2 regions of the Mesorhizobium sp. M1423 genome follow, and region 2 is predicted to be linked to the other one. Evidence: riboswitches for the same ligand, from Rfam matches in the RefSeq annotation. Region 2 holds a riboswitch; the other holds the start of a gene.

Region 1 (6,055 bases), on a different contig from region 2:
CTCATAATAGGCCGGATCGGCGATGTTGTTCTCCAGCCGCGAGATCGAGGCCGACACCGCCTCGATCTTCTTGGGTAAGGTTTCCAGCGCGAATTTCTGCTTGAACGACAGTTTCTTGGCCGGGCCCCTGCTAGCGGCCGCTTCGCTCCTGCTTGCCGCCGTCGCCTCGCCGGTCTCTGCCTTCGGCCGCGCCTTGCGGTCGTCCAGCCTGGTGCCGCCGCGCTGCGCCAGCATATCGGAATAGCCGCCGGCATATTCGATCCAGCGGCCGTCGCCATCCGGCGCGATGATGCTGGTCACCGTGCGGTCGAGGAAATCGCGATCGTGGCTGACCAGGATCACCGTGCCGGCAAAGCCGGCGACCAGTTCCTGCAGCAGCTCCAGCGTCTCCATGTCGAGATCGTTGGTCGGCTCGTCGAGCACAAGCAGGTTTGCCGGCCGCGCCAAAACGCGGGCGAGGATCAGCCGTGCCCGCTCGCCGCCCGAAAGCTCGCGCACCGGCGTGCGCGCCTGTTCCGGCTTGAACAGGAAGTCCTTCATGTAGGACACGACGTGGCGCTGCTCGCCATTGATGACAAGGTTCTCGCCGCGTCCGTCGGTGAGATACTGCGCCAGTGTCTCCTGCGGATCGACGGCCTCGCGCTTCTGGTCGAGCGTGGCGATCTCCAGGTTGGTGCCGAGCCGCACCGTGCCTGCGTCCGGCTTCAATTCGCCGGTCAGCATCTTCAATAGCGTCGTCTTGCCGGCGCCGTTCGGCCCGACCAGACCGACGCGATCGCCGCGCTGGATGCGTGTCGAGAATCCCTTGACCACGGTCAGATCGCCAAAGCTCTTCTCGATGTTCTTGGCCTCAATCACCAGCTTGCCGGATTCGGCGGCGTCGCTGGCTGTCATCGTCGCCGCACCCTCGGCGCCACGATGACCGCGAAAGCGCTGGCGCATGGTCTGCAACTCACCGAGCCGGCGCATGTTGCGCTTGCGCCTTGCCGTCACGCCATAGCGCAGCCAGTGCTCCTCGCGCACGATCTGGCGGCCGAGCTTGTGCTGCTCGCGCTCTTCCTCCTCCAACACCGTGTCGCGCCATTCCTCGAAATAGGCAAAGCCCTTATCGAGACGGCGGGTCTGGCCGCGGTCGAGCCAAATTGTGGCGCGTGACACGCGTTCGAGAAAACGGCGGTCATGCGAGATGACGACCAGGGCCGAGGAGGTGCGGGCAAGCTCCTCCTCCAGCCATTCGATAACCGAAAGGTCAAGATGATTGGTCGGTTCATCGAGGAGAAGAATGTCGGGCTCGGGCGCCATGACGCGGGCGAGTGCCGCGCGCCGCGCCTCGCCCCCGGAGAGGTCGTTCGGCCGTTCCTCGCCGGTCAGGCCGAGATGCTCCATCAGATAGGTGGCGCGGTAGGGATCATCGGCGGGCCCGAGCCCCGCCTCGACATAGGCGCGAACGGTCGCAAAACCGTCCATGTCGGGCATTTGCGGCAAATAGCGCACCGTCGCCGAAGGCTGGCGGAAGACTTCGCCGTCCTGCGGTTCGATCAGCCCGGCAGCGATCTTGAGGAGCGTCGACTTGCCAGAGCCGTTGCGCCCGACCAGGGCGATCTTGTCGCCAGCTGACGCCGTCAGGGCGGCACCGTCGAGCAGCGGCGCGCCGCCAAAGGTCAGCTTTATCCCGTCGAGATTGAGAAGCGGCGGCGCCATGTCAGCTTTCAGGTAGGGGAAAAGGATGCGCGAGCAGCAGCGCGCGGCCGCTGGCCAGCGCGATTTCCAGCCGGCCCTTGACCTCGTTGGAAATGGTCAGCGACGAGCCGAAGGCAACCTCGACATGGGCGAGCGGCCATTTGGCGCCGGTGACTGTCAGGCCGGCGAGATCCGAAAAGCCGAGCACCGAAAACAGCGTACCGTCGACATAATCGAAGCCAGTCTTTCCAGGCAGCAAAGGAATGCCTTCCTGTGCGCCGCTGGTCAAAAGCACTTCCGTTCCGCCTTCCGCCAGCCGGACGCTGAGCGCCAAATGCAGGAAGATGTGGTCGGTGCGTTTGCCGCCGAAGGCGCCTGCGAGCACAAGGCTGGTCGCACCGCGTTCGAGCGCGGCGGCGATAGCGAGTTCACCGTCTGTCTTGTCCTTTTCGGCGGGAAACACCTGCCGTGGCACGGCGGCCAGATCCTCCGGCAAATCGGCAGGCACGGAATCGAAATCGCCGACCCAGAGTTCCGGCATCAGGCCCAGCATAAGGGCATGGCCGATACCGGCATCGGCAGCGATGACGCGGGAGCCTTCGACCTGGCGGTCGAGCAGCGGCGTGCGGATGAGATCGCCGCCAAGCAGGATGGTGAATGTGCTCATATCTCGTGGCCCTTACCAGCCCTGCCCCGGAAACGGAAGATGAAACGGCAGATGAAACAGGACGCCGCGCTTTGGATGCCCGGCAAACTTCCGCTTGCGCAGCACTTCGGCCGGGCCTATGTGTCGAAACGCTCTAACGGGGTGCCGGACGCGATCTTCGCGGACCGGCTGAGAGGCAAGACTGCCAACCCGCTGAACCTGATCCGGTTTGTACCGGCGGAGGGATTAGACGTTTCGGACAGCCCGACGCCTCAATTCCTTTCAACGCGAACGAAGGAGGCGCCGATGCGCAGTTTTTTCCACTCTCTTGTCTCGATTATCCTGCTTGCGGCATCCGCGCTTGCCCAACCGGGGCAGGCATCGGCACAGGATAAGCTGACCGTCTATACCTATGAAAGCTTCACCGCCGATTGGGGTCCGGGACCGGCGGTGAAGAAGGCCTTCGAGGCCGAGTGCAGCTGCGTCGTCGAATTCGTCTCGGTCGCCGACGGCGTGGCACTGCTCAACCGTGTGAAGCTGGAAGGGGCCGTGACCAAGGCCGATATCGTGCTTGGCCTCGATACCAATTTGACGGCGGACGCCAAGGCAACCGGCCTGTTTTCGCCGCATGGCGCCGTGACGGACGTCAGTGTGCCGGGCGGCTGGCGCGACGATATCTTCGTGCCGTTCGACTATGGCTATTTCGCTGTCGTCTACGATAGCGAAAAACTGAAGAGCCCGCCGAAGAGCCTCAGGGAATTGGTCGAGGGCGATGCCGGCGACAAAATCGTCATCCAGGATCCACGCACCTCGACGCCGGGCCTTGGCCTGCTGTTGTGGGTCAAGTCGGTCTATGGCGACAAGGCGCCGGAAGCCTGGGCCAAACTCAAGGCAAAGGTGCTGACGGTGACGCCGGGCTGGAGCGAGGCCTACGGCCTGTTCACCAAGGGTGAGGCGCCGATGGTGCTGTCCTATACCACTTCGCCAGCCTACCACATGGTTGCCGAAAACACCTCGCGCTACCAGGCGGCGTCCTTCGAGGAAGGCGAATATCTGCAGATCGAGGTCGCTGGGATCACCACCAAGGGCGCGAAGAACCCGCTGGCGGAAAAGTTCATCGCCTTTATGACCGGGCCGAAATTCCAGGACGTCATTCCCGAAACCAACTGGATGTTCCCGGCCGGCAAAACTGACAAGCCGCTCAATCCGGCGTTCGACAAGCTCGTCAAACCGACCAAAACCTTGCTGTTCAGCTCGGAAGAGGTCGCCGCAAATCGCAAGGCCTGGGTCGACGAGTGGCTGGCGGTGATGAGCAAGTAGCTCGGATAGAAAGATGATCGCCCTACGGCGCCCCCCTCTGTCCTGCCGGACATCTCCCCCACAAGGAGGGAGATTGGCCGTCATGCCGGCTTTCGCCAATCTCCGACATTGCCGGAATGAGCGGAGCGCTGAACCTGCCAATCTCTCCCCATGTGGGGGAGATGTCCGGCAGGACAGAGGGGCGCGCGAAGGAACGCAATCCTCGCTAAGAATCTCGAATCTGGTGGTCTAGCGTGCAACGCGCGCCATCATCGGATACCCGCGTCGCTGCCGGTATCGTCGCGCTCGCCGCCATCGCGCTGCTGATCGGCGGGGCATTCGCCGGGCTCGTCGTCGAAGCCATGCGCGACCTGTCGGGCGCCGCCTCCGCCTTTGATTCCTATCTCCTCCGTGTTGCCCGCTTCACGCTCTGGCAGGCTCTGTTGTCGACCCTGCTCTCCGTCGCACCGGCGCTGTTCGTCGCGCGCGCGCTGTCGCGGCATCCACAGTTTTTCGGGCGAGGCTTTGTCCTGCAGCTTTTCGCCGTGCCGCTGGCGCTGCCGGCCATTGTTGCCGCACTCGGTGTCTTGGCACTCTATGGCCGCGCCGGGTATTTCGCCGGCTTGCTCGGTGCGATTGGCGGCCAGAACTGGCCCGGCATCTATGGCCTATCGGGTATTCTCGTCGCCCACGTCTTTTTCAACCTGCCGCTGGCAACGCGACTGTTCCTGGAAGCGTTGCAGACGGTGCCGGCTAACCAATGGCGGCTGGCGAGCCAGCTTGGCATGGGTGCTGCGCCGGCCTTCCGGCTGATCGAATGGCCGGCGTTGCGTGCGGCCCTGCCGGGCGTTGCCGGGCTCGTTTTCATGCTGTGCATCACCTCCTTCACCATCGTGCTTACGCTCGGCGGCGGGCCGCGCGCGACGACGCTGGAGGTTGCCATATACCAGGCGCTGCGTTTCGACTTCGACCCGGCGCGGGCGGTGACGCTGACCTTGTTGCAGATTGCCCTGACCTTCGTCGTCGTGCTGGCACTAACGCGGCTTGGCGCCAATATGACCGGCGACGCCAATCTGCCGGTAGCCCCGCGCCGGTATTTTTCAGCCGGTGCGGCCGAGACCGTGCTGAACGCACTGGTGATCGGGCTGGCACTGCTGTTTGTCGCCGGACCGATGGCGGCTACGCTGTCGGCCGGGCTTGGCGCCGATCTCGGCCGCCTGGCCGGCGAGAGCGCGGTGCGGCAAGCGACGGCGACCAGTGCCGTGCTCTCCCTCCTATCGGCGCTGCTCTCCTTGGCGTTGTCGCTGTCGCTGGTTATGGCGCGCCGGGCGCTGGCGCTCACCCGGCGGACCGGCAGGCGGACGCTGCTCGAACACCTGGCCGACACCGGTGCGGGGTTCGTCCTGGTGGTGCCGCCCATCGTCATCGGTGCCGGCTGGTTCCTGCTCCTGCGCAGCGTCAGCGATGTCTTTGCGATCGCCCCTGTCATGGTGGTTGTGGTCAATGCGGTGATGGCGATGCCGTTCGCCATCCGCGCCATCCGCCCCGCCTATGACGCGGCGAGCGAACGCCACGAACGGCTCTGTGCACAGCTTGGCATCTCGGGCTGGAACCGGTTGCGTCTGGTCGACTGGCCGTCGCTGCGGCGGCCGCTCGCCACCGGCTTCGCCTTCGCCATGGCGCTGTCGCTCGGTGATCTCGGCGTCATTGCGCTGTTCGGCAGCGATTCCGTGCAGACATTGCCCTATCTGTTGCTGGCGCGCATGGGCAGCTACCGCACCGAGGATGCGGCCGGCCTGGCGCTGCTGCTCGGCCTTGTCTGCCTGGCGCTTGTGCTGACCGCGGACTGGCTGGGAAGGAGGGAGAAATCATGATGCCGATCAGCCCGGAACGGTCGATTTCGGTCGAAAAAGGCGCGGCCGTGCGGCTCGATAATGTCTCGTTCAGCTATGGTGAAACGCCGCTTATATTCGATGTCGATTTCCCGGCGTCGGAAATCACCGCCATCATGGGGCCGAGCGGTTCGGGAAAGTCGACGCTGCTCAATCTGGTGGCCGGTTTCGAGGCGCCGCGGTCAGGCCGCGTGCTCATCGGCGGCGCCGACGTCAGCACTGCGCCGCCATCAGCGCGGCCGGTATCGATGGTGTTCCAGGAAAACAACCTGTTTGCCCATCTGTCCCTCGAGCAGAATGTCGGGCTCGGCCGCTCGCCTTCGCTCATGCTGAGCGAGGCTGACCGCGCCGCAATCGCCGCAGCGCTGAAGCGCGTCGGCCTTGCCGGCAAGGAAAGCCGGCTGCCGCGCGAACTCTCCGGCGGTGAGCGGCAGCGCGTCGCGCTCGCTCGGGTCCTGGTGCGCGACCGGCCGGTGTTGTTGCTCGACGAGCCGTTCGCTTCGCTCGGACCGGCACTGCGCGACGACATGCTCGACCT
Region 2 (6,055 bases):
CTCGCGTCGCCCAGCGCGCCGAGCCGTAAGTCGTGGTATCCTTTGCCTCGCGCGCCCGCCACAGCGACGTCCCGATCGCTGCGACGATAGCCATGAGGCTTCCGCTCGCCGCAATCGCCGCGCCCTCCAGGAAGACGTTCGGCGCGTAGGCGTCGTAGAAAAACCACCACCAGAAAAAGGCTGGCGGCGGATAAACGGGGTGTCCAGCCAATTCGAACCACGGCGGACCGAGTTGGCTTTGAAAGCCGAGCCGCCCTGCCGTCCACTGTGTTGCTCCCCATGTTGTCGCGACGACGATCAGAAAGGCGGTGAGGATCTGGCCCCATAAAACCTTGCTTGCCGGCATCGGTCGTTTCCCAAATGGATGATCGGAACAACCGAAAAGCTCGAATCCTAAATCCGCAAGAAAAAAGGGGCGGTCGAAGCAGCATGGCGTACCCGGACGTGGAAAGACTTGCCCGATGCGATCTCGAATGTTGAACGAGCATAGGGGGGCTGCTTTCTTCTGGAGCGTTGAGCCGCTACTTGCCCAATGATAGTTAGTTGTCTCGGCTCAGATGGCATTTGACGAGATGGACGGGTTCTTGGAGAACCACGGATTGCGCATGACCAAATGAACAAGAGTCCTCAGCGGCGCGCCGAGCCGGAGAACACTCTAGTCCCGGCAAGTGGTGGTCAGCCGTTCTGCTGAGCTCGAATCTTACCGCCTCCCTGATCGGTAGCGCGATAGATCCAGAGCCGACTCGATGAGCAGACCCATCAAGTCTGTTCAATTTTGTTAATCAATTCAGTCCATCAACTATTGCCATGGACTTTCGTTGGAACTGTTGCAAGCCGCGCCGGCCTCACGGATCGCGGAATCTATTGGGCCGCACCTAAGTTCCAGATGTCCCGATGCAGGCGCCATGTCCCGTCGCCCCCTTTTTTCCAAACGACAATGTACTTGCCCGCAACGGTGGAAGGGGCACCGCCTTTGCTCGGCACACTGAGCGTAAATGCGCCAACTTCGTAGGCGAGATTCCCGCTCCCTTCCACTTCCAGCGCCTTCAGGGTGAGATTCTTCATCCCGGCCTTGATTGCGCCCTGCCAGAATTCTTCCACGCCCTTGCCCGCCGCGGCGTTCGATGGCTAGGCGCGGATTATATTAGACTTATCTGATATGACGGCGCAAGCGCAGCTGCGACCCTCTGAACGACCAGCGTAGCAGCTGCCGGAGAGCTTCAAAGCGGCGGCTACCGCCTCACTGCCCTCCTCGTCTCGACGAAAGAGTTCGTTCGAATGATGCTTTTCCGTGGCTTTGCTCGCAAGTTTTCGTCAGCCAGCGCATGGCCTCCTCTTACGCTCGCTGGTCGTCAAGGCCCAGCCTAGCTGACAGTCCCCCCGCAGCCAAGCCGCTGGGCCCTCGACGTGGGGAACGAGCATTGGAGACGATGTCGCGCTTTCCGTTACAGCCCGAAGGCGGGTGACAGATGACCGTGTCAGCCTCTCCACCCCGAGCTACGATTTCACGCATTCGATCAGGCACAGCTCTCTCGGGCTAGCGCGCCAAGCATGAGTTAGCTCCCGAATGAGCAGGTGCCACCCAGTTCAGCTTCGGCCCTTGCGCGCGCAAAGTATTGGGCGAGATCGATCGGCAGTCCGGTCGGCAAATTGGGGCAGCGATGGCGAGAATGAATGCCAGGAACTTCCCTTCGGTGCCGCTTCGTCGATCTGTTTGCCGAGAAGACGCGCGCGCTGCGTGCCGTCCCCCATACCGCAGAGAACTCACTTCAGGTCACACACACACGACGCCACCGAGATCCTGCATCAGTTTTCTACTCCGACGCCGCCACGTCACCAAGATCAGCCGCGAGCGTGATCGCGGCTATCAAATCGGGATCGCGCGCCGGAGCGCTCTATGAGTGAGCCCCGAACGGCGCGGTTCTCCTCGAGCAATCCGGCTCGACGTAAGGCGGGCCATCCGTGCCGGCCTCGTGACTAAGAGACGGGCGAATGGCGGTTCCTGGACTCACCTTTTTGTCTGAAGTCGCTTCCTTTAGCCGGTGGCGGAGTTCTTGCTTCATGACTCCAGCACCGTTTAGAATCGGTTTTCGAAAAATTTGTCTTGTGGCATCAATTTTCATGGAATAGGATCATTTTTCATAGGTGTTGGCCCAACTGGACCAAAATTCGATGAAAGGATTCGCTTTTCATGCCTGCGGTGCAAGAGCACCAATTTTCAGGTCCTGTTACCGTTTTTCAGGAAATCCGCCTTCCTGAAACGGCGACCCCGGCCGGGTACAGCGCCCTGGTCGGAGCCTACAGGCTCGCCGTGCCCTTGCCCCGTAGGTTGTTCGCCACGGGCGAGCATCATCGCATTACCGAACGGGATGGCTGGCGGATCATGACCCCCCGCCACGCCCCAAATCCTACCCTCGAAGGCCACCTGACCTTTGCGCTCAAGTACGAGGGACTGGACCTTGCCGTCCTCAAGCGGCTGTTCCAAGTGACCGGTCCCGCGCCGATCGAGGCGCTGGTCCGTGAAAGCCCGACCGGCAGTTATGCCCGCCGCATCTGGTTTTTATATGAATGGCTGAGGGGCGCCCGTATCGATCTGCCGGACGCGGCGGCCGGACGATACATTCCGGTTGTCGATCCCGAGCTGCAGTGGCCCGGACCCGACAAGACCGCTTCGCGCTACCGCGTAAGGGACAATCTCCCCGGCACGCGTGAGTTCTGCCCTCTGGTGTTCCGCACCAAGATTCTCGAAAAATTCATCGGCCTTGAACTACCGCGGCGCGCGGAGGCAATCGTAGCGGACGTGCCGCGCGACCTTCTTGCTCGGACCGCCGCCTTTCTTTTGCTCAAAGACTCGCGATCAAGCTATGCGATCGAGGGCGAGCACCCGCCGCAAGATCGCATCCAGCGCTGGGGCCGCGCCATCGGCGAAGCCGGCCGCTGGCCGATCGATCGCGATGAGCTGCTGCGTCTGCAAAGAATTGTACTTGGCGACGCCCGTTTCGTAAGACTTGGCTTCCGAAAAGAAGGAGGTTTCGTCGGTGAGCATGACCGAGACAACGGCACGCCCTTGCCCGATCACATCAGCGCTCGGCCCGAGGACCTGCCGCGGCTAATCGATGGAATGGCGGCGTTCGATCAGGGCCCCGCGCAAAACCTTGATGCAGTCGTAGCCGCCGCAATCCTCGCCTTCGGCTTTGTCTACATTCACCCGTTCGAGGACGGAAACGGCCGCATTCACCGCTACCTAATCCACCACGTCCTTGCCATGCGCGGCTTCAATCCGCCGGGAGTGGTCTTTCCCGTCTCGGCCGCGATCCTGGACCAGATCAACGAGTACAGGGGCGTGCTCGAGAGCTATTCGCAGCGCCTTCTGCCGTTGGTGGAATGGGAACCGACGCCGCAATTCAACGTCCGGGTGCTGAATGACACCGGTGATTTCTACCGGTTCTTCGATGCAACCCCGCACGCCGAATTCCTCTATGCCTGCGTTCAGCGGACGATCGAACGGGACCTTCCCGAGGAAACCGCATTTCTGCAGCGCTACGATCAGTTCCGGCAGCAGGTGGACGCCTTTATTGACATGCCCGAGCGGTTGACCGATCTGCTCTTCCGTTTTCTTCACCAGAATGATGGACATCTATCGAACCGCGCGCGCGAAAAGGAATTCGCCACGCTGACCAGTGACGAGGCAGGAAGAATCGAGGCGATCTACGCGCAAACCTTTGGTGCCCATTGAAGGTGTGATCATCAGGATCGATTTTTAGTCCGACGGTTTGGGATTCCCTTGTCCCTGCCTTCATCTCCGAGGCTTGACTTGTCGCCGAGACATGCACGATTTTTTCCGCACGGTCTGACCGGCCGCCGATCAGCCGCGGCCAGAACGCGCTTGACAAACCGGAGCCGTCCCGTCCAACCTCACGCATTCACCAGGGGAGTCCCGGCAAGGGGCTGAGATACTGCTGGCTTTCGCGGCGCAGTGACCCGTTGAACCTGATCCAGTTCATACTGGCGTAGGGACGGTGCAAGCGCTTTGCGGGAGTTTACGCCCGAGGTCCTGTTTCGGCAGGTCGACAGAAGCGTCTTTTCATCCTTCCGGCACAGAACTGGGTCTCCAATGCAACGAGCAAAGGAGCCTCAAGATGAATGCCCTCACTCCCGCCGTCTCGACGGGACCGTTGCCTGCCTCACGGAAAATCCACAAGCCCGGTGCCATCCACCCGCAGATCAGGGTGCCGATGCGCGAAATCTCCGTCCATCCGACGGCCGGCGAGCCGCCCGTCACCGTCTACGATCCGTCCGGCCCATATACCGACCCGACTGTCGAAACCAGCATCGAAAAAGGCCTAGCCCGGCTTCGCCATGAATGGATTGCAGCACGCGGCGACGTTGAAGCCTATGACGGCCGCCATGTCCGGCCGGAAGACAATGGAGTTGCGGCGGGCGAGCGCCTGACACCGGAATTTCCCATTCGCAACCGGCCACTCAGGGCCAAGGCACGCAAGGCGGTGACCCAGCTTGGCTATGCGCGCGCCGGCATCATCACCCCCGAGATGGAGTTCGTCGCCATCCGCGAGAACCTCGGCCGTCAGATGTCGCGCGGCAAGCTGCAGCGCGACGGCGAAGCCTTCGGCGCGGCCATCCCCGATTTCGTAACGCCGGAGTTCGTGCGGGACGAGGTGGCGCGCGGACGGGCAATCATTCCCGCCAACATTAATCATCCCGAGAGCGAGCCGATGATCATCGGCCGCAATTTCCTGGTCAAGATCAACGCCAATATCGGCAATTCAGCGGTCACCTCCTCGATGGCCGAGGAAGTGGAAAAGATGGTGTGGGCGATCCGCTGGGGCGCCGACACGGTGATGGACCTGTCGACCGGTCGCAACATCCACAACATCCGCGAATGGATCGTGCGCAATGCGCCGGTGCCGATCGGCACGGTGCCGCTCTATCAGGCGCTGGAGAAGGTGGGCGGCATCGCCGAGGATCTGAGCTGGGAGGTCTATCGAGACACGCTGATCGAACAGGCCGAACAAGGCGTCGACTATTTCACCATCCACGCCGGCGTGCGGCTCCACTATATTCCGATGACTGTTGACCGGGTCACGGGCATCGTCTCGCGCGGTGGCTCGATCATGGCCAAATGGTGCCTGCACCATCACAGGGAGAGCTTTCTTTACGAGCATTTCGCGGAGATATGCGACATCTGCCGGGCCTATGACGTGTCCTTCTCGCTCGGTGACGGGCTTCGTCCGGGCTCCATCGCCGATGCCAATGATGCGGCGCAATTCGCCGAACTGGAAACGCTGGGCGAGCTGACGCAGATCGCCTGGGCCAAGGATTGCCAGGTGATGATCGAGGGGCCCGGCCACGTGCCGATGCACAAGATCAAACAGAACATGGACAAGCAGCTCGCTGTCTGCGGCGAGGCGCCGTTCTATACGCTTGGACCGCTGACCACCGACATTGCGCCGGGCTACGACCACATCACCTCAGGCATCGGCGCCGCCATGATCGGCTGGTTCGGCACGGCCATGCTCTGCTACGTCACGCCGAAGGAGCATCTCGGCCTTCCCGATCGCAACGACGTCAAGACCGGCGTGATCACCTACAAGATCGCGGCGCATGCCGCCGACCTGGCGAAGGGCCATCCGGCAGCGAAAGCCAGAGATGATGCCCTTTCCCGCGCGCGCTTCGAGTTTCGCTGGGAAGACCAGTTCAACCTGTCGCTCGATCCCGAAACCGCGCGGTCCTTCCACGACCAGACCTTGCCCAAGGAAGCGCATAAGGTGGCGCATTTCTGCTCGATGTGCGGGCCGAAATTCTGCTCCATGCGTATCTCCCACGACATCCGCGCCGAGGCACAGAAAGAAGGCATGGCGGCGATGGCGGCGAAATACCGTGAAGGCGGCGATCTCTACATGCCAGCTGACGAGACCGGCGCACCGCTCGTGCCGGAGGCGCACGAGCGACCATGAGGATGCTGGTAAAAGGGGCCGGCGTCGCCGGCCTCACCGCGGCCTTCGAACTCGCCGTCCGCGGCGCGACGGTCACAGTC

What was found. Region 2 has a riboswitch for thiamine pyrophosphate ahead of thiC (phosphomethylpyrimidine synthase ThiC). Riboswitches for the same ligand answer to the same signal wherever they lie in the genome.
Region 1: it holds a riboswitch for thiamine pyrophosphate, as region 2 does, so the genes downstream of both, thiB (thiamine ABC transporter substrate binding subunit) here and thiC (phosphomethylpyrimidine synthase ThiC) in region 2, are expected to answer to the same signal.

The regions. Positions count from the first base shown of each region.
Region 1 is NZ_JAMYKU010000001.1:363,702-369,756, forward strand. Features, by position in the region: gene NKG95_RS01865 (ABC-F family ATP-binding cassette domain-containing protein) at 1-1,701, opposite strand, end outside; gene NKG95_RS01870 (thiamine diphosphokinase) at 1,703-2,347, opposite strand; TPP riboswitch at 2,475-2,589, shown strand; gene thiB (thiamine ABC transporter substrate binding subunit) at 2,633-3,646, shown strand; gene thiP (thiamine/thiamine pyrophosphate ABC transporter permease) at 3,880-5,499, shown strand; gene thiQ (thiamine ABC transporter ATP-binding protein) at 5,496-6,055, shown strand, end outside.
Region 2 is NZ_JAMYKU010000004.1:121,868-127,922, forward strand. Features, by position in the region: gene NKG95_RS07160 (conjugal transfer protein TraG) at 1-346, opposite strand, end outside; gene NKG95_RS07165 (YybH family protein) at 862-1,101, opposite strand; gene NKG95_RS07170 (Fic family protein) at 2,192-3,736, shown strand; TPP riboswitch at 3,919-4,035, shown strand; gene thiC (phosphomethylpyrimidine synthase ThiC) at 4,140-5,975, shown strand; gene thiO (glycine oxidase ThiO) at 5,972-6,055, shown strand, end outside.